Regions from separate parts of the Yersinia massiliensis genome, predicted to be linked through region 2. Evidence: predicted binding sites of a transcription regulator. Region 2 holds the regulator's gene; each other region holds the start of a gene.

Region 1 (7,280 bases), 2.2 Mb from region 2:
TTCTCAGCAGAAATATCACGTCTTATCTATATATCTGCCAGCCTCGATCTGGCAGTTTCAGAAGCAGCAAAAACAGCTAAGAACAAGGAAATAAATAGTGAGTCATATCAGTCGATATTTAATAGCAAGATCATCGAACAGCAAGGTATGTTCGGAAAATTCATTAGCCCAGACAACACTGTCGCAACAGTAGAATTTGCCAATAGCATCGCAGATATTACTTCAAAAAAAATGACCACACATCACTCTACTCAGAAGTTAGCACGTTATAGCGTACGTTATGAATATAAGCCCATATTGTTTCCAATCCCCTCAATTTGGGCTAATAGCTTATTATCTCGCGAGGTGATCTTTGTACAAGAAAATGAGTAATAGCAAATTTATAGTTAACTGTCATGGAACTGTTATCGTTGAATTCGTTTTTGTTGTTTTCATTATTACATTACTAATAAAGCTAATGATTTCAGTCGCCGCATATCAATCTACGGTGGGTAAATTAGACCGTATCTCATACTCTATTGCCGGGATAGTCAGAGAACGGGGGAGTTTATACGCTGATGATATTCAATTGACGCAAAATCAGGTTAGCGAGTTGAAAGTTCTCTCCGAAGAAATGCTACTTCGCTCAGGCTTGCAAAGAAACGATATAGCAATGACAGTAGAGACATTGCATTTTCATGCCACACCTCCTGAGATTAAAAGTATTGATAATAATAAAACGTTGTCATTTAGCATGGGTGCCTGCCAACCCACTCAACCTCTGCATAAAATGATAGCATTATCACCCTATACCAATACAGGTCGCTGGTTACCATTATATCAAGTGACATTATGCTTATCTGCCTCACCTTGGTATACCACGCTATTCAGTGTTGGAGCGGGGGGGAGTACCGCTATTTCCATAAAATCATCTGCGGTGACGATTGAACGCTAGTTCTTATTTTATAGGGATATCATAATGAAATTAAAAAAAATACTTATGCTTTATAAGAAGTATATTGCTCATAAATATAAGTCAATTTTTCTATTTATAACCAACAAACAAGGTTCGATTTTATTGCCTTTTATTCTTATTCTCCCCTTTTTTATTGGCTTAATATTTTTATCTTTTGAGGTTTCACATTATTTACAAAAAAAAGCAAAACTATCTGATGCTATAGAGCAAGCCACACTCGCGCTAACCGTCGAGAATGATGATATTCCAGATGCCGGTCAAGAAAGTAAAAATCGGGACTTGGTGAGCCAGTATATTCATGCGTACTTGCCATTAGAAAATTTCTCGACACCAGAGATTGAGATAAATAATTATTGTGGCCAGCTTGTTTATAAGGCGAAAATGTTTATGAATTACTCAGCAAAATTTTTAGCTAAGACTCCTATCACTAATAAAATAAAAACGATAGATATAGTAGATACTGCTGTGGCAAAAAAAACAATAATACATGACCATAATGAAAAAACTGATGTCATCTTTGTTGTAGATTATTCTGAATCAATGGAGAAAAAGTTTAAGAACAATATTTCTAGCATTAAAAAAATAGATGTTCTAAGAGAGATATTTATCAGGGTAAATAATACTATCTTACGAAATGCAGATATTCAAACCATTGGTTTTATACCCTACTCATGGGGGACCAAAAGGAAAACAATTGAAAATAATCAGACACAAGAATATTGTCATTTTCCTTTTATCGCTAAAGAATATAGCAAAAAAAATGATTACTTTAGGAAATATATTGCATCTAAACTACGTGAAATATCAGGCCTTGAGAACATAGAAAAAGTTTATGATATTAAATATGCGGACATTGACTTATTTGATGAAAGACACTCATACTTTTACGATCGGATAAGAACCTTACCAGTTGATTATAAAAGTGAGGCAGAACAACTCTATAATAAAATTCGTTATATTTATACTGCTTTAACCCAAATTAAAATCATAGGTGAAACTATAGATTATGATGCAACGATTAAGTCAATAAACTCAGATGCTAAATATATCGACATTCCAATAAAAGATATAATAAACGATGAGATTTGTCTAAATTTATCAGATGCATATTCGTTAGAGGACTATCAAGACACCAATATTATTAATTCGATGTTAGATATGACACCTATTGGTGGAACACTTACTAGTTCAGGTATTCTCTATGCAAATAATTTATTCAGAAATAACAATGATGATGACAAAGAGAAATTAATGATAATAATCTCTGACGGGGTCGAGAGTTATGATGAAAAATATAGAGAAAACCCAGGGTTTTATATTACTAAAAAACTGATCGATAAAGGTATGTGTGAAAAGATCAAAGATAATAATATAAAGATGATTTTTATTGCTATTGACTATGATCCGGAGAAGATTCAGGACCCCAGAAGATATATTGATTGGAAAAAGTGCGTTGGCGAAGACAATTATTACGAGGCAGATAATGCCCATCAGTTAGAAGTCGAGCTGATGGGGGCTCTAGGGGTTCAATCCTCCAACGAAGTTGGCCGCAACACACCTAAATAACGATAAGCAGGTGCGGTGTATTAGCCACCGCACCGGTTGCAAACTATTTAGCGCTGCCAGCAGCTTCCATGCCAACGAGCCCAACTTTGAGATAGCCTGATTTGCGTAACGCATCCATCACGCTCATTAAGGTTTCATAATCCACCACTTTGTCTGCTTGGAAGAAGATCGTGGTTTCTTTATTGGATTGGGTCACTTTATCCAGCGCTGCTGCTAACGTATCGCGGTCAACTTGCTGATCACCGACATAAAGCTGGTTATCCGCCTTAACCGTCAGGAATATCGGTTTCTCCGGCCGTGGTTGTGGTACTGCTGACGATGCAGGCAGATCGACTTTTATATCAACAGTTGCCAATGGTGCTGCAACCATGAAGATGATCAGTAATACCAACATGACATCAATGAAGGGGGTCACGTTAATTTCGTGTAATTCACCGCTTTCATCGAGGTTATCATTCATCCGCATCGCCATAAATCACCCCGCACGCAATTGGTGAGGCTGCTTAGATGACTTTGCTTCTGCGCTGCTGTTCAGGTCAAGGTCACGGCTTAACAGCAATAACACCTGTGCTGCAACATCACCGACTTGTGCACGATAAGAACCAATCAAGCGAGCAAAGATATTGTAGATAACCACCGCAGGGATTGCCGCGACTAAGCCTAATGCTGTCGCCAACAGAGCTTCAGCAATACCGGGGGCGACAACGGCCAAATTCGTGGTCTGGGAATGTGCAATACCAATAAAGCTGTTCATGATGCCCCATACCGTGCCAAACAACCCAACAAAGGGTGAGATTGCACCGATAGTGGCAAGGAAACCGTTGCCTTTACCCATTTGGCGGCCAATAGCAGCAACTCGACGCTCTAAACGAAAAGCCGTACGTTCTTTGATGCCGTTGTTGTCGCTCGATTCCGCCGATAGCAAACGTTCATTCTGAGCTTCACGCAGTAATTGGCTGCTGATGCTATCTGCGGCAAACACTTCCGCTCGTTCGGATGCAGTGTCCAAATCAGTCACTGCGCCAATAACTTCATGTTCTTGTCGTAAACGGCGACGTGCGCGATATAGCTCAGTCCCTTTAGAGAACAAGATGGTCCAAGTGACAATTGACGCTAATACCAAGCCAATCATGACACCTTTAACCACCACATCGGCATGCTGATACATACCCCAAACAGATAAATCCATCGCCAAACCTTGTGGAGCAGGCGCAGTCAAAGGCTGGACCATCGGTGTAGGGCTAACATTTGTATTGATTGCGGCTTCAGCGGCGGGGGTAATTTCAGGTGCCGGAAGCGGGGTCGATGTTGCTGTTGTTGCTTCTGTTGAGGTTGCTGACGCAACAGATGAAGCAACGGCGCTACCGTTACTTGGTGCAGCCTGCACATGACCTGCTAAACCGGCCACCAGCAATAATGCCACCACCCCTGTCATCACTCGACCTTTGGCGAATGACTTTTCATTAATTTCTTTGCCAGCTGTTTTCACGCTGTGCCTCCACCCAATATGCATTTCAATTTAAGGACGAAATCTAGGTGCCGATCATATCAAACAAATGAGGGATTGATAGTAATTATCATTAGTGTTTACGCCGTTTTTTTGAGAAAAAAAAAGAATTCGCCAAATATCAGGGACTACGTTACTTAACGAGCAGGCTTCAATTGTTGGCTGTACAGCGCAAGTGACACTAATCGTAAACAGAGGTCATTAATTGATTTAACACGGTGATATATTGGCAACATCGAACGTCATTGCTTATAGCCCTCTAATAAATATCCTATTTCGTCACATACACAGCATTTTCCCATGATAAAACCACAGAATATAGCGGGTCACCCTCTTGAGTTTTTTTCATGCTAAAAGCTACGTCCACGCACCATTCATCATGTTAACGTACTAAATAACGTCCCCTATACATGCTCGCCAATGAAGCTTGGGCATCGCTGATAAAAAGGTCATAAGGAAATCATGTCTGCAAACAAACCAACCTCAGAAAAACTTGAAACACACCTGGTCAGCGCGGGCAGGCGTAAAAAATTCACCCAAGGCTCGGTCAATACCGTGATTCAACGGGCATCATCTTTAGTTTTCGACACCGTTAAAGCAAAAAAACATGCCACTATCAATCGGGGAAATGGTGAACTCTTCTATGGCCGTAGAGGCACTCTTACTCATTTCTCCTTGCAGGAGGCGATGACTGAGCTGGAAGGGGGCGCAGGTTGCGTCCTATATCCTTGTGGCGCAGCTGCAATCAGCAATGCGATTTTGTCCTTTGTTTCCGCAGGTGACCATGTACTGATGACGGGTTCGGCCTATGAACCTGCACAAAGTTTCTGCGATAAAATTTTGACGCGCATGAATGTCACCACCACCTATTTTGACCCGATGATTGGTGCCGGTATAGCTGACCTCATCACACCAGAAACCAGAGTCGTGTTCCTGGAGTCTCCCGGCTCCATCACCATGGAAATACAAGATATTCCAGCAATGGTTCGCGCAATTCGTGCCGTTTCGCCGAATATGGTCATTATGATGGACAATACTTGGGCTGCAGGTGTGCTCTTTAGAGCGCTGGATTTCGATATTGATATCTCCATCCAATCAGGAACTAAATATATTATTGGTCATTCCGACGCGATGTTGGGGATCGCAGTTGCCAATGCCCGCTGTTGGGAGCAACTACGGGAAGATTCATATCTGATGGGGCAAATGGTCGATGCTGATACGGCCTATCTGGCAAGCCGTGGGCTGCGCACACTGAGTGTTCGTTTAAAGCAGCATGAAAAAAACAGTATTGAGATTGCCAACTGGTTAGCTCAACGCCCAGAGGTCGCGGCGGTCTATCACCCTGCACTGCCGAGCTGCAAAGGACATGAATTTTATCTACGCGACTTCACTGGCTGTAACGGTTTATTCTCTTTTGAATTAAAAGAACAGTTATCCCAAGAGCAGTTAGAAACCTATCTCGACCATTTCACCCATTTCAGCATGGCTTACTCATGGGGCGGTTTTGAATCCCTCATTCTGGGTTATCAGCCGAAAGATATCCGTGCAATCCGCCGATATGAAGGTGAAGAGCTTAAAGGGACCTTGTTCCGTCTGCACATTGGCTTAGAGAATGTTCAAGATTTGCAGGACGACTTGACGGCAGGGTTTGAGCGCATTAAAACAGTGTAGTAAACCACCTCCTTCATCATGATGTGTCAATGCGCGGTGACAGCACCCGCGCATTAATTCTCTCTTACAAAAATAATATCAATAGCACGTAGATAGACACTCAAAATTCATTTATTGAGGATAAGATCAATGTGGATAAGCGCCAATGCGGATACACTATATTGCCCTTATAAACATAAGTCGTTAAGGTCCTCATCGTGACTGGCATTAGCACTTAAAGATAATATCCTCACACGATAGGCGAACAGGAATAGAAATGGATGTATTACACGAAATCCTAAATGCCTTATGGCAGCAGGATTTTAGTAAACTTGCTGATCCAAATGTGATTTGGGTCATTTATGGCATTCTCTTTACCACCCTATTTTTAGAAAACGGTCTGCTGCCAGCTTCTTTCTTACCCGGTGATAGCTTATTGCTATTGGCAGGGGCCTTAATCGCCAAGGGCGTCATGGGGTTCTTACCCACCCTTATCATTCTGACCTTGGCGGCCAGCCTCGGTTGTTGGCTAAGTTACTTGCAGGGATTATGGTTAGGCGATACCAAAGTCGTCAAAAGGTGGCTGCTACAATTACCGGTTCATTATCGTCAACGTGCCCATACCTTGTTTGTTCGCCATGGTTTGGCAGCCCTGATTATTGGCCGTTTTCTCGCTTTTGTGCGTACCCTGTTGCCCACACTTGCCGGTATTTCTGGCCTGAACAGTGCGCGTTTTCAATTCTTTAACTGGCTCAGTGGGCTGTTATGGGTTGGCAGCGTCGTGGGGCTGGGCTTCGCGCTGAGCCACATCCCGTTAGTTAAGCATTATGAAAATCAGGTCATGACCGCACTGATGATTTTACCGATTGTTTTGTTATTGGTCGGTTTGGTCGGCACACTGGTGCTGGTGTGGTGTAAACGTAAAAGCGCGACGGAATAACGCAACCGTCATACTCAGTTGGTGCGCAACTTGGCAACCTCTTCGCTGGGGGTGTGGCCGAAGTAACGTTTAAATTCACGACTGAACTGTGACGCACTTTCATACCCCACTTTGTTTGCGGCGGTGCTGGCCTTTAGGCCGTCGTGTAACATCATCATCCGCGCACGATGCAACCGATAAGATTTCAGATATTGCAAAGGAGAAGTATTGGTTACCGCTTTAAAGTTGTGATGGAATGCAGAAACACTCATATTCACATCGGCGGCTAATTGCTCCACATTAAGATTATCTGCAAACTGATGTTCAATCCGCCGTAATGTCTTTGTAATTTGATTAAAGTGCCCGTGTCGATTCACTAACGCCTGCAATGCCCCACCGCACTGACCACAAAGCACATAATAGAGAATTTCACGCACAATTTGTGGCCCTAAGACTCTGGCATCACGGGGTTGGGACATCACATCTAGCAACCGTTCGGTAGCACACAGCATTTCATCTGTGAGCGCAGATGAGTTAACGCCTGACGCATTACCGAAGGGTTTGTCCAGCTCATCATCACCAATATCGATGAGTAAATCCTGTAGCATTTGGCTATCGATATGAATTGAAATGCCCGCCAGTGGTATTTCTGGGCTAGCAAAAGTTTCACATTCAAACGGCAA
Region 2 (7,280 bases):
CACTGGCAACCACCGCAAAACCACGCCCTTGCTCACCCGCTCTGGCGGCTTCAACCGCCGCGTTCAACGCCAAAATATTGGTTTGGAAAGCAATACTGTTAATCACCGTTGTGATATCCGCAATTTTGCGCGAACTGGCCGAGATATCATCCATGGTGTGAATGACATCAGCCACCAGCGCACCGCCTTTTTTCGCCGTGGTGGAGGCATTCGCCGCCAGTTGGCTAGCATGATGTGCATTATCCGCATTGTGTTTCACTGTGGCGGTTAACTGCTCCATACTGGCGGCTGTCTCTTCCAGCGCAGCGGCCTGCTGTTCGGTGCGAGAGGATAAATCAGTATTGCCGGCAGAGATTTCAGCCGCACCATGATAAATCCCATCAGTACTGCTACGAATAGCCTCAACGGTATTGACCAAACTGGTTTGCACATCACGTAATAGTGGGAAAAGCTGTCCAACACAGTTGCGACCAAAATCAGCAATAGGCTGCCCTAACTGACCGGAGGCAATAACCCGAAAATGCTCACGAATATCATCCAGCGGGCGGACTAAATTCACTAATAAATAGCGGTCGGTCGCCAGTAAAATCACTAAACCAGCCACCAAGGCAGAGATAAGCGTGATGCTGCTGATTTTTGTGAGCTGCGAGAATTGCTCTTTTGCGACGCCAATGGCTTGCGAGGCTGCCTGATTAAAATTCTCGGCAACGGTGCCATATTGGCGGCTCAATGCGGGGACTGTTTTTTTCGCTAACTCTTGATAAGCAGCTGTATTGTTATCCATCGCAGCTTGATAAAGCGGTGTCACCCCCTGATCAATCAATCCGCTCCATCCCTCGATCACCCCTGTGACTAACGCAGGATCAATCTGCGCATGATCGATGGCTTTAAATTCTGCGAGTTTCTTCTTCAAATTCTCTAAGGCGACATTCGACGATTTAAGTTCTTTGTCCGCGTCCGCCATGTTGCCACTTTGGCGATAATCGACCGAACGCGCCAAACGCGTCACCATACGGAAATATTGATCTGTCCCCTGATTGACTAAATTCATGTTTTCAACCAAGACACTGTTCGCATTAGACGATTGTGTCAGTTGGTTCAGTGACAGCAGCGTATAGGCAGAGACGCCGCCCCAAAGCAGGCAAAAGGCGCCAAGCACCCAAAGTAACGCTGCTCTGATAGTAATATTTTTTAAAAACTGCATGTTCGTTCCCCTTATAAATCGGATGATGACCGATAGAGACTCTGGTGTAATTTGATGACCGAAAAGCAATAAAGGACGTTCCATACAGCTAACGACAACTCCTTCCCCGGCAAATTTTTAACTGCCGGTTTCCCCTGGCACCGCAATTTGCAACCTTTCGGTTACATAACGGTTATCGGCAAGAGGGTTATAAGATTGAGCAACTCACAAAAATTTAATATCGCATGAACTTGATACTGGTCTGACAGAGTTTTCTGGCATTATGCCGCCCTATGAAATGTGTTATATTATTCGGCATAAACCGCGATAATCTGCATAACTAATTGAATTTATAAGGTATTAAGTTATATGGCAACTGTAGGCATTTTCTTTGGCAGCGATACTGGCAATACCGAAAACATTGCCAAGATGATCCAAAAGCAACTGGGCAAAGAGGTTGCTGAGGTTCATGACATTGCCAAAAGCAGCAAAGAAGACTTAGAAGCCTTCGATATCCTGCTGATCGGTATCCCAACTTGGTATTACGGCGAAGCACAGTGTGACTGGGATGATTTCTTCCCGACACTGGAAGAGATCGATTTCAACGGTAAGCTGGTTGCCTTGTTTGGTTGTGGCGATCAGGAAGACTATGCTGAGTATTTCTGTGATGCGATGGGGACAGTCCGTGACATCATCGAACCACGAGGCGCAGCGATTGTCGGCCACTGGCCAACGGCAGGCTACCACTTTGAAGCCTCTAAAGGCTTGGCTGATGACGATCACTTTATTGGTTTGGCTATCGATGAAGATCGTCAACCGGAGCTGACAAACGAACGTGTTGATGCTTGGGTTAAACAAATCAGTGAAGAGATGAATTTGTCAGAAATCACGGGTTAATTCGCCCTCACGGAAACGCATTGGCATGTGTCACATCGCCTAGCGTTTCCGTTGTCTTTCATCCCTTTCTCACCGCTCTGTTAAGTCACCCACAAATCCGCATCATCATTCATGAGAAATAAAAATTTACCGCTACAAATTTGTAACGTTATCCGTTGCGTATATAGTCTAAAATGATGCTATATCCCCATTCATCAATACACTGCATGATTAATCTTACAAAGTGTGCAATTATATCTTTGTTAACAACCACGGTTTTCATTTGGGGCTAGCAGTTCTATAATGAGACGCAATTGTAATTATTGCGCCACGGATGTCATAGGCTGAACAGCCTTAATTTGAATCGATAGTAACAGGACTGAATCCGCATGACTGACAACAACAAAGCCTTAAAAAACGCTGGCCTTAAAGTAACACTGCCCCGGCTGAAGATTCTGGAAGTGTTGCAAGATCCGGCATGCCATCATGTCAGCGCGGAAGATCTTTATAAAAAGCTGATTGATATCGGTGAGGAAATTGGTCTGGCGACGGTTTACCGCGTATTGAACCAGTTTGATGATGCCGGTATTGTGACCCGCCACAATTTCGAGGGTGGCAAATCAGTCTTTGAATTGACGCAGCAGCACCATCACGATCATCTGATTTGCTTGGATTGTGGCAAAGTGATCGAGTTTAGTAATGAAGCGATTGAAACACTTCAGCGTGAAATTTCTAAACAACACGGTATTAAGCTCACCAATCACAGTCTGTATTTGTACGGCCACTGTGAAACCGGCGATTGCCGTGAAAATGAGTCTGCGCACGATAAAAGATAACATCATGTTATCGCGTTGATCTTAATAAAGATTTTAAGCACTGAATGATATTAAGTTTATTTCACTCAGATAGCGTTAGTGAATGAGTGGGTTAACATAACCCTCAGCAAAATGGCCACCTTTCCCGAACGGTTACCTAGATTAATCTTGGTCGGGATTCAGGTGGTCATTCTTATTTATACCCCTTCCCTCTTTCTCTTTCGTGACCTCTTCGTTGCCGGTTTTGTCTTCTCGCACTGCATTATCATCATGTACTATTTTGCGGGCCAGCTCATTTTTGACAAAAAAAACCCCGGCAAGCCGGGGAAAAAACCATCAACTCAACTTCACTTAAATTTGCTTACCGCAAAATCTGGCAAATAACCATTAACAGTAGACACAGCATTTTGAAACCAATGATCAGGCTTTAACCGGCTCGGCACGACTACTACGCTTGCCATCTGAGCTGGTTGAACGGATCAGCACATCACCGCTGACTTTTGGTTGCACCTTGGCATCATACTGTTGCCAATGTTGGCCACCATCCGTTGAATACTCGATATTCAAACCTGGCAAGGAGATATTTGCCTCCAGTTGACCCGCCACGACTCGCGCACCCGGAACAGGTAAGCGATAAGCGATACCTGCTTTGTCCAGTTTCGCCAATTCACGTTGCCCCATGATATTAGCGAAACGCTGCCAATCGGCGCTCAATGCCTTGGTGTCGACATGATGTGTTTCGCCGCCGATATACTCACGGCCTGCTTGATAATCTTGCTCCCATGGCGCACGGTGCCAAGCACGCTCCGCCAGCGGCAGAACGCGTGGGAAGATCATGTATTCCATTTGCTCATCAGTGCGAACGGTTTCGTTCCATGACTGACCGGAAATGCCGTGTACACCAGGCCAAGGTTTATCACTTTTCGCGCTAAAGTGATTACCATCGCGATCGACAGAGGTTTCGGCATTTTGCGGCATGTTATTTGGCGCAAAACTGAACACTTTAGCTTCATCACTAAAACGGGTCGCCCAGTAGTAACCACGCTCATTGGGGTTAACTTCGTATGGCATATCGAAGTAGACATAATCAGGGTTAGACGCCACCACTTCGTAGCCTTTGTTGGCCCAATCATTGATCGCGTCCGCACCGCCCCAGAACAAGGTGTCCCAGAAGTTGACGCCGACACGCTTGGTCGCAAAGTCTTTCGCGTCTTTGGCATCTTTCAAGCCATCCTGCCACGCTTGCATTCTTTCAATGCCATGGGCGTTCACCAGTTTGCTCACTTCAATGGCGAAGTGGCTGGATAGATGCTCGACGTCCTGGATCTTGCCTTGTTTGACCATGTCCTGACAGACCTGCGATTTGGCCCATGGCTTATCTTCAACACTCTTATCAATAATGCCTTTACCGGGTTCAATAGGACCGTTTTTATCCTGGAAACCCGCACCCAATCGGATATTTTTTGCCTCATCGCCACCGAAGTGCCAAGTCGTTAATGGCATACCCGCTTCTTTATGCATCTGAGCCATTTCACCGATCACTTTATCGACGAAGCGCTTAGATGAATCCAGACAGGGATTTAAGTAGCTTTTGCGCTCATAGAACTGAACCGAGGTCGTGTTGGAGTCATCGGTAGGGTCGAGTAGACGGAACTCGTTCGCCTCTTTCTCTTTCCCTTGTTTCATCAAATTGTTGTAGCGGGCTTCCATGGAAACCACGGCGGCGCGGGCATGGGCGGGCATGTCGATTTCTGGAATAACATCAATTTGGCGCGCTTTCGCGTACTTCAGGATGTCAATGTAATCAGCGCGGGTGAAATGACCGCTCCCCAAATTGTTGCTATCTGGGCCTGAACCCAATTGCGGCAATAAACAGGTGTTTTCAGTTAAATCATGGCAACGCTTGCTGCCCACTTCCGTCAGTTCCGGTAGACCGGGGATCTCGATACGCCAGCCTTCATCATCGCTTAGATGGAAGTGGAACTTATTCAGTTTGTAAGCCGCCATTTGATCCAGCAAACGCAACACCGCATCTTTGGTTTTAAAATTACGGCCAACATCAAGGAACACACCACGGTAGTCAAAACGTGGTGCATCCTTTGCGTCCAACGTGGCAATTTTCTGGCTACCATCGGTCGGCACTAAAGAAAGGATCGATTGCAGGCCATAAAATACGCCTGTGGGATCAAAACCAATGACCTGAGCACCTTTCTCACCAATTTTCAGTTCATAAGCACCAGAAACCGCTAAGTCACCTTTAAACTTCGCCGGTTGAATAGACGTTTTTATCGGGAAACCCGCCGCATTCGGCTTCAAGCCGAGCAACTCGAAACGCTGCTGTACAACTTCGGCAGCCGGTTGAGGTAATGCACTCAGATCCAGTGCAACGCCTTGGCTCAGGTTCACATCTTGCGGATACACTTTTACGTCCATCGGCGTGGGAATGATCTGTCCACGCAAGTTAGCCGCCGTTAATGTTTTCACTGCCTCGTTTTTCACGAAACGTGATTCTGGCGTCATCAGTACGTTGTTGTCGTCTTTGGTTCGTTTCCACTGATCGCCCGTGAACTGAGTCAGATACTCGTTGATATCTTCCGTATCCGTGCTTTTCAAGACTTTGGGTTTCGCATCGCCCGATGTGGCATACCAGCGCGGCATAAAGTCAGTGGCAAACAGTTGCCAGTATTCACCCGTTATCGGGATTTCAACCGCTTGATTGGCAGGAAAACCGGCAAACTTTGCCGTAGGTTCGATTTTATGCAGATCGCCAGTCAGGTGCGTAATGCGGAACTGATCGTTATCTACCGCCAGAATTTGGCGAATGCTGTGGAAATAAATAGCCCAATCTTGGCCTTTGATCTCATCCCCGGTGTTGGTCAGCGTAATCAAGACTTTATTGCACGATGCCCAATCGGCCCCCAGCTTGGCACAATCAACCCCGTTTTCGCCCGCTCGGTTATCCAAAATTTTATAGTTAACTTTTAACGTACTGAGTTGATCAACAAGCTGTTGTGGCGTGGTATCCGCCAGCGCAGAGCCCATCAAGCCAAAGGTCGCGGTTATCGCCGCCAACGTACTTAATTTGAATTTATTCATCACTAACCTCATCCGTAATTAATAATTCAGCCAGAGCCACTACTGGAAGTATTACTGCTGGCTGAATTATTGTTAGCTTAATTATTGGCGCGAATTTCTTGCCATAGTTTTCCACACTGCGCGTCATACGCCTGACCATTACCGGTATGTGCGGCGTCAATGCAACGCTGATAATCCAATACCCGAACAGTCTCTTTATCAGTAAACGCCTGATGCGCTTTTTCTTGCTTCAACACATTCAATACGGCTTTGCAGGGAATCAATCTCTCCGGCGAGCCTTCGCTAGCATTGATACAAGCGCTGTAAGCTTGCTTCAGTTTTGTATCTTCTGGTTGAACTGGGGTTTGGGGTGCACAGGCACTCAATCCCAACACAGCAGCAATAATAAAAAGCGTTTTTTTCATGACACATGCTCCATTATGGCCCCAGCGCGGCCGCTGGGGATGGCAATCAGAAGATGGTAAATGGTGCAATTACGATGAATTTAACGTCTTTTTCATCTTGGAACACGTTGCCGAAACCGCCACCATAGCTTGGGATATTGGTGTGATTGTCGTACATGGTGTAATGCAGTTTGAATAAGGTGCCTTTTGCCCGACCTTCTTGCAGGGTATAGAGAATGTCAAAGTTCCATGCAGACTCTTTCAGGCGTGTGTTTTGGTCAAATTTAGGGTTAGAGCTCGGTTTTGCATCCCAACCATAGGCATAAGATGTCCCGACTGACCAACCAGCTAAATTCCAGTTTTTCAGGTCATACATCACGCCACCAAACAGCGCTTTCTCGCCGTTAGCGTTGAAGTCAGAACGGGAATCCCACCAAACATCCAAACGGCCATTCGAAGTCGCATAACCTGGCGTCATACGTTGCAGGAAGTAGCCTTGATTACCTTCAGCTTTGGCCCAAGTACCTTCTAAGCGCAAATCAAATGGCCCAGTGGTGTAACCCAATGTCAGCGCTTGCAACCACGCTAAACCGTCATAGACGTCGTTAATATTGCTAGCGCCGCCGTCGACTTTATCTTTCGCACCATAGAACTGGTAAGAAGTACGCAGATCGTTACCTGCGACAGGGAAGGCATAAGACGCTTTGGCAAAATACTGATCCATGTAGTCTTTGGCTTGACCAAATGCGGCTTCCATGACCAATTTGTTTTTGAAGTCGTACTTAGCCCCGATGGAGTGCAAGTAACTGATGCCAGTCAAGCCATCTGCCTGACGGAAGTTGTACATATTTTGATACCAAGGCGCTTTATATTCATCAGTCCACATGTAAGACATGGACAGTGCACCCGCTGTATCAAAATCAAATT
Region 3 (7,280 bases), 630 kb from region 2:
ACCCCTGCCATGCGGAAAATGCTCTCGATGGCGATGTGGATGGCCTTGATTGTCGCCCCCCTTCAAGCGGTGATTGGCGATGCCCATGGCTTGAATACCTTGGAACATCAGCCCGCTAAAATTGCGGCCATAGAAGGCCACTGGGAAAATAAACCTGGCGAAGCCACACCGCTGATTTTGTTTGGCTGGCCGGATATGAAACAAGAGAGAACCCGTTTCGCGCTGGAAATTCCCTATCTAGGCAGCCTGATTCTGACGCACAGCTTGGAAAAACAGATCCCCGCATTGAAATCTTTCCCACCCGAGGATCGACCTAACTCCACCATTGTTTTCTGGTCTTTCCGCATCATGGTCGGGCTAGGCATGTTAATGATTCTCGCCGGTGTGTGGAGTTTATGGCTCCGCTGGCGTGGCGGTCTGTATCAGTCTCGCCCCTTCCTCTATTTCGTATTGTGGATGGGGCCATCAGGGTTAATTGCGATTCTGGCCGGTTGGTTTACCACTGAAGTGGGCCGCCAACCGTGGATTGTTTATGGCTTGCAGCGCACCCGCGATGCGGTGTCATCTCATGGCGAGATACACATGAGCATCAGTTTATTAGTCTTCATTGTGGTCTATGGTTCAGTATTTGGCGTGGGCTACGCCTATATGATGCGCCTGATTCGTAAAGGGCCAAAAGCGCATGAAAGCCACCAGCAAGATAACGGTGGCCCAGGTCAACATAATACCCCTGCTCGCCCTCTTTCTGCCGTCAGTGAGCCATTTGATACTGACCCGACTCACTCTAACCAAAACAGGCACTAATTATGGGTATTGATCTTCCATTGATTTGGTTTGTCATCATCGTCTTTAGCACCATGATGTATGTGGTAATGGATGGTTTCGACTTAGGTATCGGCATCTTGTTTCCGCTGGTCAAAAACAGCCGCGACCGAGATTTGATGATGAATAGTGTGGCACCGGTTTGGGACGGTAACGAAACTTGGTTGGTGCTCGGAGGGGCGGCGCTACTCGGCGCTTTCCCATTAGCTTATGCCGTCATTTTGGATGCACTGGCGATCCCGCTGACTCTCATGCTATTAGGGTTGATCTTTCGCGGTGTCGCCTTCGAATTCCGCTTTAAAGCCAGTCAGGAAAAGCAGCACATCTGGGATAAGGCCTTTATTGGCGGGTCATTGGTTGCCACTTTCACGCAAGGTATGGTGGTCGGTGCTTTTATTCATGGTTTCCGCGTCACCGGTCGCAGTTACAGCGGCGGACCGTTCGATTGGTTAGCACCTTTTTCCTTGTTTTGCGGTGTCGGTTTGGTGATCGCTTATGCATTGCTCGGGTGTACTTGGTTGATTATGAAAACCGACGGTCATGTGCAGCAAGTGATGCATAAACTGGCAACACCACTGACAGTAATGATGCTAGTAATTATTGCTGTTATTAGCCTCTGGACCCCGCTTGCACACCCACAAATTGCAGCGCGCTGGTTCACATTGCCCAATCTATTCTGGTTCCTACCCGTACCATTGTTGGTGTTGTTGGCCAGTTGGGCCTTGCTGCGCGCCGTTAAACGCGGCGGTCATTATGCCCCCTTCTTACTCACACTCTTACTCATGTTTCTTGGCTATAGCGGTTTGGGGATCAGTATCTGGCCTTACCTTATCCCGCCGTCTATTACCTTATGGCAAGCCGCCGCACCGCCACAGAGCTTAGGATTTATGCTGGTGGGGGCACTTTTTATCATTCCAATCATTCTGGTTTATACCTTCTGGAGCTACTACGTCTTCCGCGGGAAAATCAATCACGAACAGGGCTATCACTAAATGATGAAATCGCAATCACCTTCGCCAACTGCAGAACCGATAAAGTCGCCTTGGTGGAAGCGACTCGGTTGGATGCTGATTATCTGGTGCGGCAGTGTTCTGGCCCTATTGGCGGTCTCTATGTTGTTTCGCATGATGATGACCGCGGCGGGGATGAAGTCTCATTAGGGCTAACATTTACCCCATAAAACCGGTAATGTTGCAGGGTTATTAGCCTAGGAAGCCCACTTTATGAAACGTTACCTGATCCCCCTGGTCAATCAGATCTCTTTACTGATGATGCTACTGGGGGTGCTAGGATTAGCTGGCATGACGATCTCGTCATGGATGGCACAAAGCATTCAGGGTAATGCTCATGCAATCAATAAAGCGGGCTCATTGCGTATGCAAAGTTACCGGCTGCTTTCAATGGTGCCATTGGATGACCGTGACTTACCCTATCTGGTGGCATTGGAGCAAGACAAAACCAGCCGTGATTTACAACAAGCCCTCACACGGGAAGGCTTGACCAGCCAGTACCAACAAATAGAGCGCTATTGGCAGGACACGCTAAAACCACAACTCACGCAAGCCAAGCACCCTGACGAAGTGGCGGCAAGTGTGGCTGATTTCGTTCACCAGTTAGATGCGTTGGTATTAGCGATTGATCACAAAACTGAACAACGCTTATTGTTAGTCACCCTGATCCAGTTGGTCTTTATTATCCTGACACTGGGCCTACTGTTAGCGACTATCTACTATTTGCGTCGCCGCTTATTACGCCCATGGTTGCAACTTATTTCGATGGCGAATGCGATTGGTCGTGGTGATTTTAGTAAGCGCTACACCTTATCTAATCAACGCGACGAAATGGGCATGCTAGGCACGGCCCTAAACCGTATGTCACAAGAATTATCCTTGATCTACAGTGATTTAGAAAAGCGAGTCGAACAAAAAACCACAGATCTACAACAGAAAAATCAGGTCTTGGCGTTCCTCTATCACAGCAGTCGCCAGTTGCACACCAATCAACCGTTGAGCGAACGATTAGTGCCAGTTATTGATCAACTGCAAGCACTGACACCACTCGAAAATGTGCAAATTTGCTTGTACGAAAATCACCTGTATCGCTCCCACCTCACGGACATGATGGATGGAGAATACTTACCCCCACAAAATCGCCCGGCACCGTTAACTATCAGCAGTGCATCCTATGAGACAAGCCCAGCAACATCACGGGAGTCGCTCAGTTGGAGCTTGAGCGATAAGCTTGGTCAATATGGCTTGTTGTTGGCGAAGCTACCTGCGGATAACCCGCTTAACGCTGATCAGCAACAGTTAGTCAATACACTGGTCGAGCAACTGACCAGCACTTTAGCGCTGGAGAGCCAAGCAAGACACCAGCAGCAATTACTGTTAATGGAGGAGCGTTCCTCCATTGCACGCGAGCTGCATGACTCCATCGCGCAATCTCTCTCCTGCTTAAAAATACAGGTGAGCTGTTTGCAGATGCAGACGCCAGACATGCCAGAACCGAGTAAACTTTTAGTGCAGCAAATGCGTGATGAATTGAATATCGCCTATCGCCAGTTACGTGAGCTGCTCACCACATTCCGCCTGAAACTCAACGCGGCAACTTTACACGCTGCACTTCAGACATTGGTCAACGAATTCAGCGAACGTGCAAATTTACCCATTACGCTCAGTTTTGACTTAGCCTCCGACTTTGTGCCCGACCATCAGGCTATCCATATGGTGAATATTGCCCGTGAAGCGCTCAACAATATCTACAAACACGCCCATGCCAGCCGAGCGGAGATTAACGTCGTCGCGCAGGACGGTGATGTGTTGATGTCCATCATCGATAATGGCTGCGGGATAGGTCAAGCCAGTGAACGACCTAACCATTACGGCCTGATGATTATGCAAGATAGAGCCACCAGCCTGAATGGGCAGTGTGATATTCGCCAGCGTGAAGAAGGTGGGACAGAAGTACGCGTGCGGTTTAGCCCCGATAATGATGATCTCGACTGACGGTTATCTGTTCAACGCGCCAGTCCGCTATTTAACGCTTAAATCTGGTAGTCGATCACCACTTCATCCGTCGTCTCTGCCAGCACTTTCTCTTTGATATCATTCAGGGAAAGTGTTGGATTACAGAGCTGGATAAAGAACCAGATAAAGTTACGTTGTAACTGTCCGCGTTTTAGCCCCAACCAAACGGTATTCGCATCAAATAAGTGCTCTGCATTTAATCGTACCAATCCGTTATCGCGATGGGCCTCGTAGGACATATCCGCCAAAATCCCAACGCCCATACCCAGCTCAACATAAGTTTTAATCACATCAGAATCTTGGGCGCTGAGCGCAATATCGGGCGTTAACCCCGCATTTTTGAAGGCATTATCCAACCGTGACCGCCCAGTTATCCCTTGCCGATAAGTAATTAAGGGTAACGTACTGAGGGTTTCCAAGGTGATATTCGGTTCTTGTGTCAGCGGGTGGTTTTCTGGCACAACAATGGCGTGATGCCAGCGATAATAAGGAAATGCAGCGATGGTTTCATCGCTCATGAGTAATTCGCTGGCAATACCGATATCTGCCTCACCCGCGTGCAACATCGCAGCAATTTCTTGCGGGTTTCCCTGACTGATCACCAACTTTACCTCTGGGTACAGCAGACGAAACTCTTTGATGACTCTCGGTAAACTGTAGCGCGCCTGAGTATGGGTCGTGGCAATATGGAGCTGACCACTATCATTATTACTGAATACGTCTGCCAAGCGGCGAATCTGGTTAGCATCATTCAACATACGCTCTGCGACAGTCAGCAACTCTTTTCCCGGCTCTGTCATCCCTAATAAACGCTTGCCACGGCGGATAAAGATCTCAATACCCAACTCTTCTTCCAGTTCGCGAATATGCCGACTGACACCAGACTGGGAGGTAAATAATGTATTCGCGACCTCCGTCAGGTTGTAATTGCAGCGGGCTGATTCCCGAATAATTTTAAGTTGTTGGAAATTCATGCATAGCCTCTTTCATCTCGACTTAATTCGTTTAATTTGCCTACTCAAAGCAATACGGCAGAAAATCACGACAACCAAATACAAAAAAACCGTGGCTTATGTTTTTTTGTACTAAGCAAAGATAATGACCGATAGATACCAAGTCGCTTCAGCCCTAATATATATAATTTCATTTATTATCAATTACATATATATTTATTTTTTTCTTTAATTTAATAACGTCCGGTGAGAAATAACACCGCTCGCTATAATTAATAACTTTTTAATATAGTCACGCGACGATAGATTTAATGGCTCTGCTATTGAGTGTTGCCCTCGCTCTTTTCATATTCCTGACATATTTTTTATGCAAATAATTATCATTAACATTGGTTGATGTTATAATTTGCGCCGCAATAAGCCATAGCTTCCGCTGGCTGATGTTCAAGTCAAAACGCCACAACATTAAAAAGGATAAACTGTGACCACAGCAGCTACCGCAACAAAACCGCGCTATCGTCCCACTCCACCACGTTTGGTTCAGGTCAAAAGAACGGTAGATCTCTCCCCTCATCTGCGCCGAATTACTTTTGAAAGCCCGACGTTACAAAATTATCCCCCTGAATGTGGCGGTGCTCATTTGAAGGTATTCTTGCCTTTGGCGGGGCAAACACAGCCGGAGTTGCCGGTACTGGGTGAGAAAGGCCCAGTGTGGCCAGCAGCAGAAGTGCGTCCTATTGTGCGAACCTATTCCGTTCGGGCTATCCGCCCAGAATTGGGTGAGATTGATATCGAATTCGCACTTCATGACCACAGTGGTCCGGCGGTGAATTTTGCCCGCAATGCGAAACCGGGTGATTGGTTGGGGATAACTAATCCGGGTGGGCCTGAAACACTGCTGCCACCGTCAGCTTACAGCTATCTGGTGGGTGACCCTTCCTCGCTCCCAGCCATTGCCGCACTATTGGAAACACTACCCGCTGATGCAGAAGGCCATGCCATCATTCGCGTCGATACCCCACAGGATGTATTGGATCTCATTAAACCGGCCGGTGTTGAGCTGAGTTGGGTGATTGGCGGTACAGAGAAAACGAAAGACGTTATCAACCAGTTCTGCGCCCTGAATTTGCCGATGGAAGAAGCCACATTTTGGATAGCCGGTGAAGACAGTCTGGTTGTGCAGTTGCGCCGTTATCTGCGCCGTGAGAAAGGGTGTGAGCGCCAGCAGCTTTATGCGATCCCTTACTGGCGTGAAGGGTTGAATGAAGAAGACTATCATCATAAGCGCCATGAAGTTATGGATAATATTGACGACTAGTATTAATTAATTTCTGTTAAATCAATGGACATCATCTCGTATGTCCATTTTTATGGCCTTTTTTATGGCTAGTCCAGTTAAAACCTTGTAAATTTTCTGCGACAATTCCCTGTTATTTGTTAGTCTTAAGGCTACTTAGCCTGCAATATGGCGCTTAATTATCGTTAAATGGCTGTAAGGCCCGTTTAATGCAGTAAAGTTTTTAGGAGCGTTCTCAAAATGAAGTCGCAAAATGATCCTGGCCGATCTAAATCACGCCACCACGAATACTCCCTTATCCTGCCTATCATTGCGCTGGTTATTCTAAATTTATGGGGTGATACCAGCAATTTCGCTGCCGTTATCGTTATCAACCTGATCGCCTTGGTGGGGATCCTGAGCAGTGCTTTCAGCGTGGTACGCCATGCTGACGTGTTAGCCCACCGTTTGGGTGAACCCTACGGCTCACTTATCCTCAGTTTATCCGTGGTTGTTCTTGAGGTTAGCTTGATCTCGGCAATGATGGCGACTGGCGATGCTGCCCCAGCCTTGATGCGCGATACGCTCTATTCAATCATCATGATTGTTATTGGCGGGTTGGTTGGCGTGTCGTTACTGTTGGGTGGCCGTAAATTCGCAACTCAGCACGTCAATTTAGTCGGTATCAAACAATACCTGATGGCGATTTTCCCGCTGGCTATCATTGTCTTGGTCTTACCGAGCACCCTGCCAGAGGGTAGCTTTAGCGTCGCACAGTCGTTAGTTGTGGCCGCAATTTCAGCGGCAATGTACGGCGTTTTCCTGCTGATACAAACCAAAACACATCAGAATCTGTTTGTTTATGAGCATGAAGACGAAGGGGATGACCCAAGCGATCCACACCATGGTAAGCCCTCTTCCCACAGTAGTCTGTCCCATGCGTGTTGGTTGTTAGTTCATCTGGTTGCAGTAATCGCGGTAACCAAATTTGATGCCAACCCGTTGGAAGCCTTGCTGACTGAATTGAATGCGCCCGCCAAATTTACCGGTTTCCTGATTGCATTACTGATCCTTTCACCTGAAGGCTTAGGGGCATTAAAAGCGGTACTGGCGAATCAAGTTCAACGCGCCATGAATCTGTTCTTCGGTTCGGTATTGGCGACCATTTCACTGACGGTACCAGCGGTGACCTTAATCGCCGTG

What was found. The regulator Fur, encoded in region 2, represses iron uptake genes when iron is present. The targets are predictions, from matches to a motif close to ATAATAATGAGAACNACTATCAA.
Region 1: a site for Fur is predicted at 4,086-4,108, ahead of exbB (tol-pal system-associated acyl-CoA thioesterase). Genes of this name have one in related genera too.
Region 3: a site for Fur is predicted at 5,169-5,191, ahead of DA391_RS12825 (siderophore-interacting protein). Genes of this name have one in related genera too.

The regions. Positions count from the first base shown of each region.
Region 1 covers NZ_CP028487.1:620,734-628,013, reverse strand. Annotated here, with positions in the region: gene DA391_RS02930 (TadE/TadG family type IV pilus assembly protein) at 1-372, shown strand, start outside; gene tadF (tight adherence pilus pseudopilin TadF) at 353-934, shown strand; gene DA391_RS02920 (TadE/TadG family type IV pilus assembly protein) at 959-2,521, shown strand; gene exbD (TonB system transport protein ExbD) at 2,565-2,993, opposite strand; gene exbB (tol-pal system-associated acyl-CoA thioesterase) at 2,997-4,010, opposite strand; gene metC (cystathionine beta-lyase) at 4,491-5,699, shown strand; gene DA391_RS02900 (DedA family protein) at 5,956-6,618, shown strand; gene DA391_RS02895 (AraC family transcriptional regulator) at 6,633-7,280, opposite strand, start outside.
Region 2 covers NZ_CP028487.1:3,388,482-3,395,761, forward strand. Annotated here, with positions in the region: gene DA391_RS15735 (methyl-accepting chemotaxis protein) at 1-1,204, opposite strand, end outside; gene fldA (flavodoxin FldA) at 1,553-2,080, shown strand; gene fur (ferric iron uptake transcriptional regulator) at 2,449-2,895, shown strand; gene DA391_RS15750 (hypothetical protein) at 2,974-3,258, shown strand; gene DA391_RS15755 (beta-N-acetylhexosaminidase) at 3,295-5,970, opposite strand; gene chiQ (ChiQ/YbfN family lipoprotein) at 6,048-6,374, opposite strand; gene chiP (chitoporin ChiP) at 6,421-7,280, opposite strand, start outside.
Region 3 covers NZ_CP028487.1:2,754,761-2,762,040, forward strand. Annotated here, with positions in the region: gene DA391_RS12800 (cytochrome ubiquinol oxidase subunit I) at 1-804, shown strand, start outside; gene cydB (cytochrome d ubiquinol oxidase subunit II) at 807-1,814, shown strand; gene DA391_RS12810 (DUF2474 domain-containing protein) at 1,815-1,982, shown strand; gene narX (nitrate/nitrite two-component system sensor histidine kinase NarX) at 2,046-3,827, shown strand; gene cbl (HTH-type transcriptional regulator Cbl) at 3,866-4,822, opposite strand; gene DA391_RS12825 (siderophore-interacting protein) at 5,283-6,119, shown strand; gene chaA (sodium-potassium/proton antiporter ChaA) at 6,339-7,280, shown strand, end outside.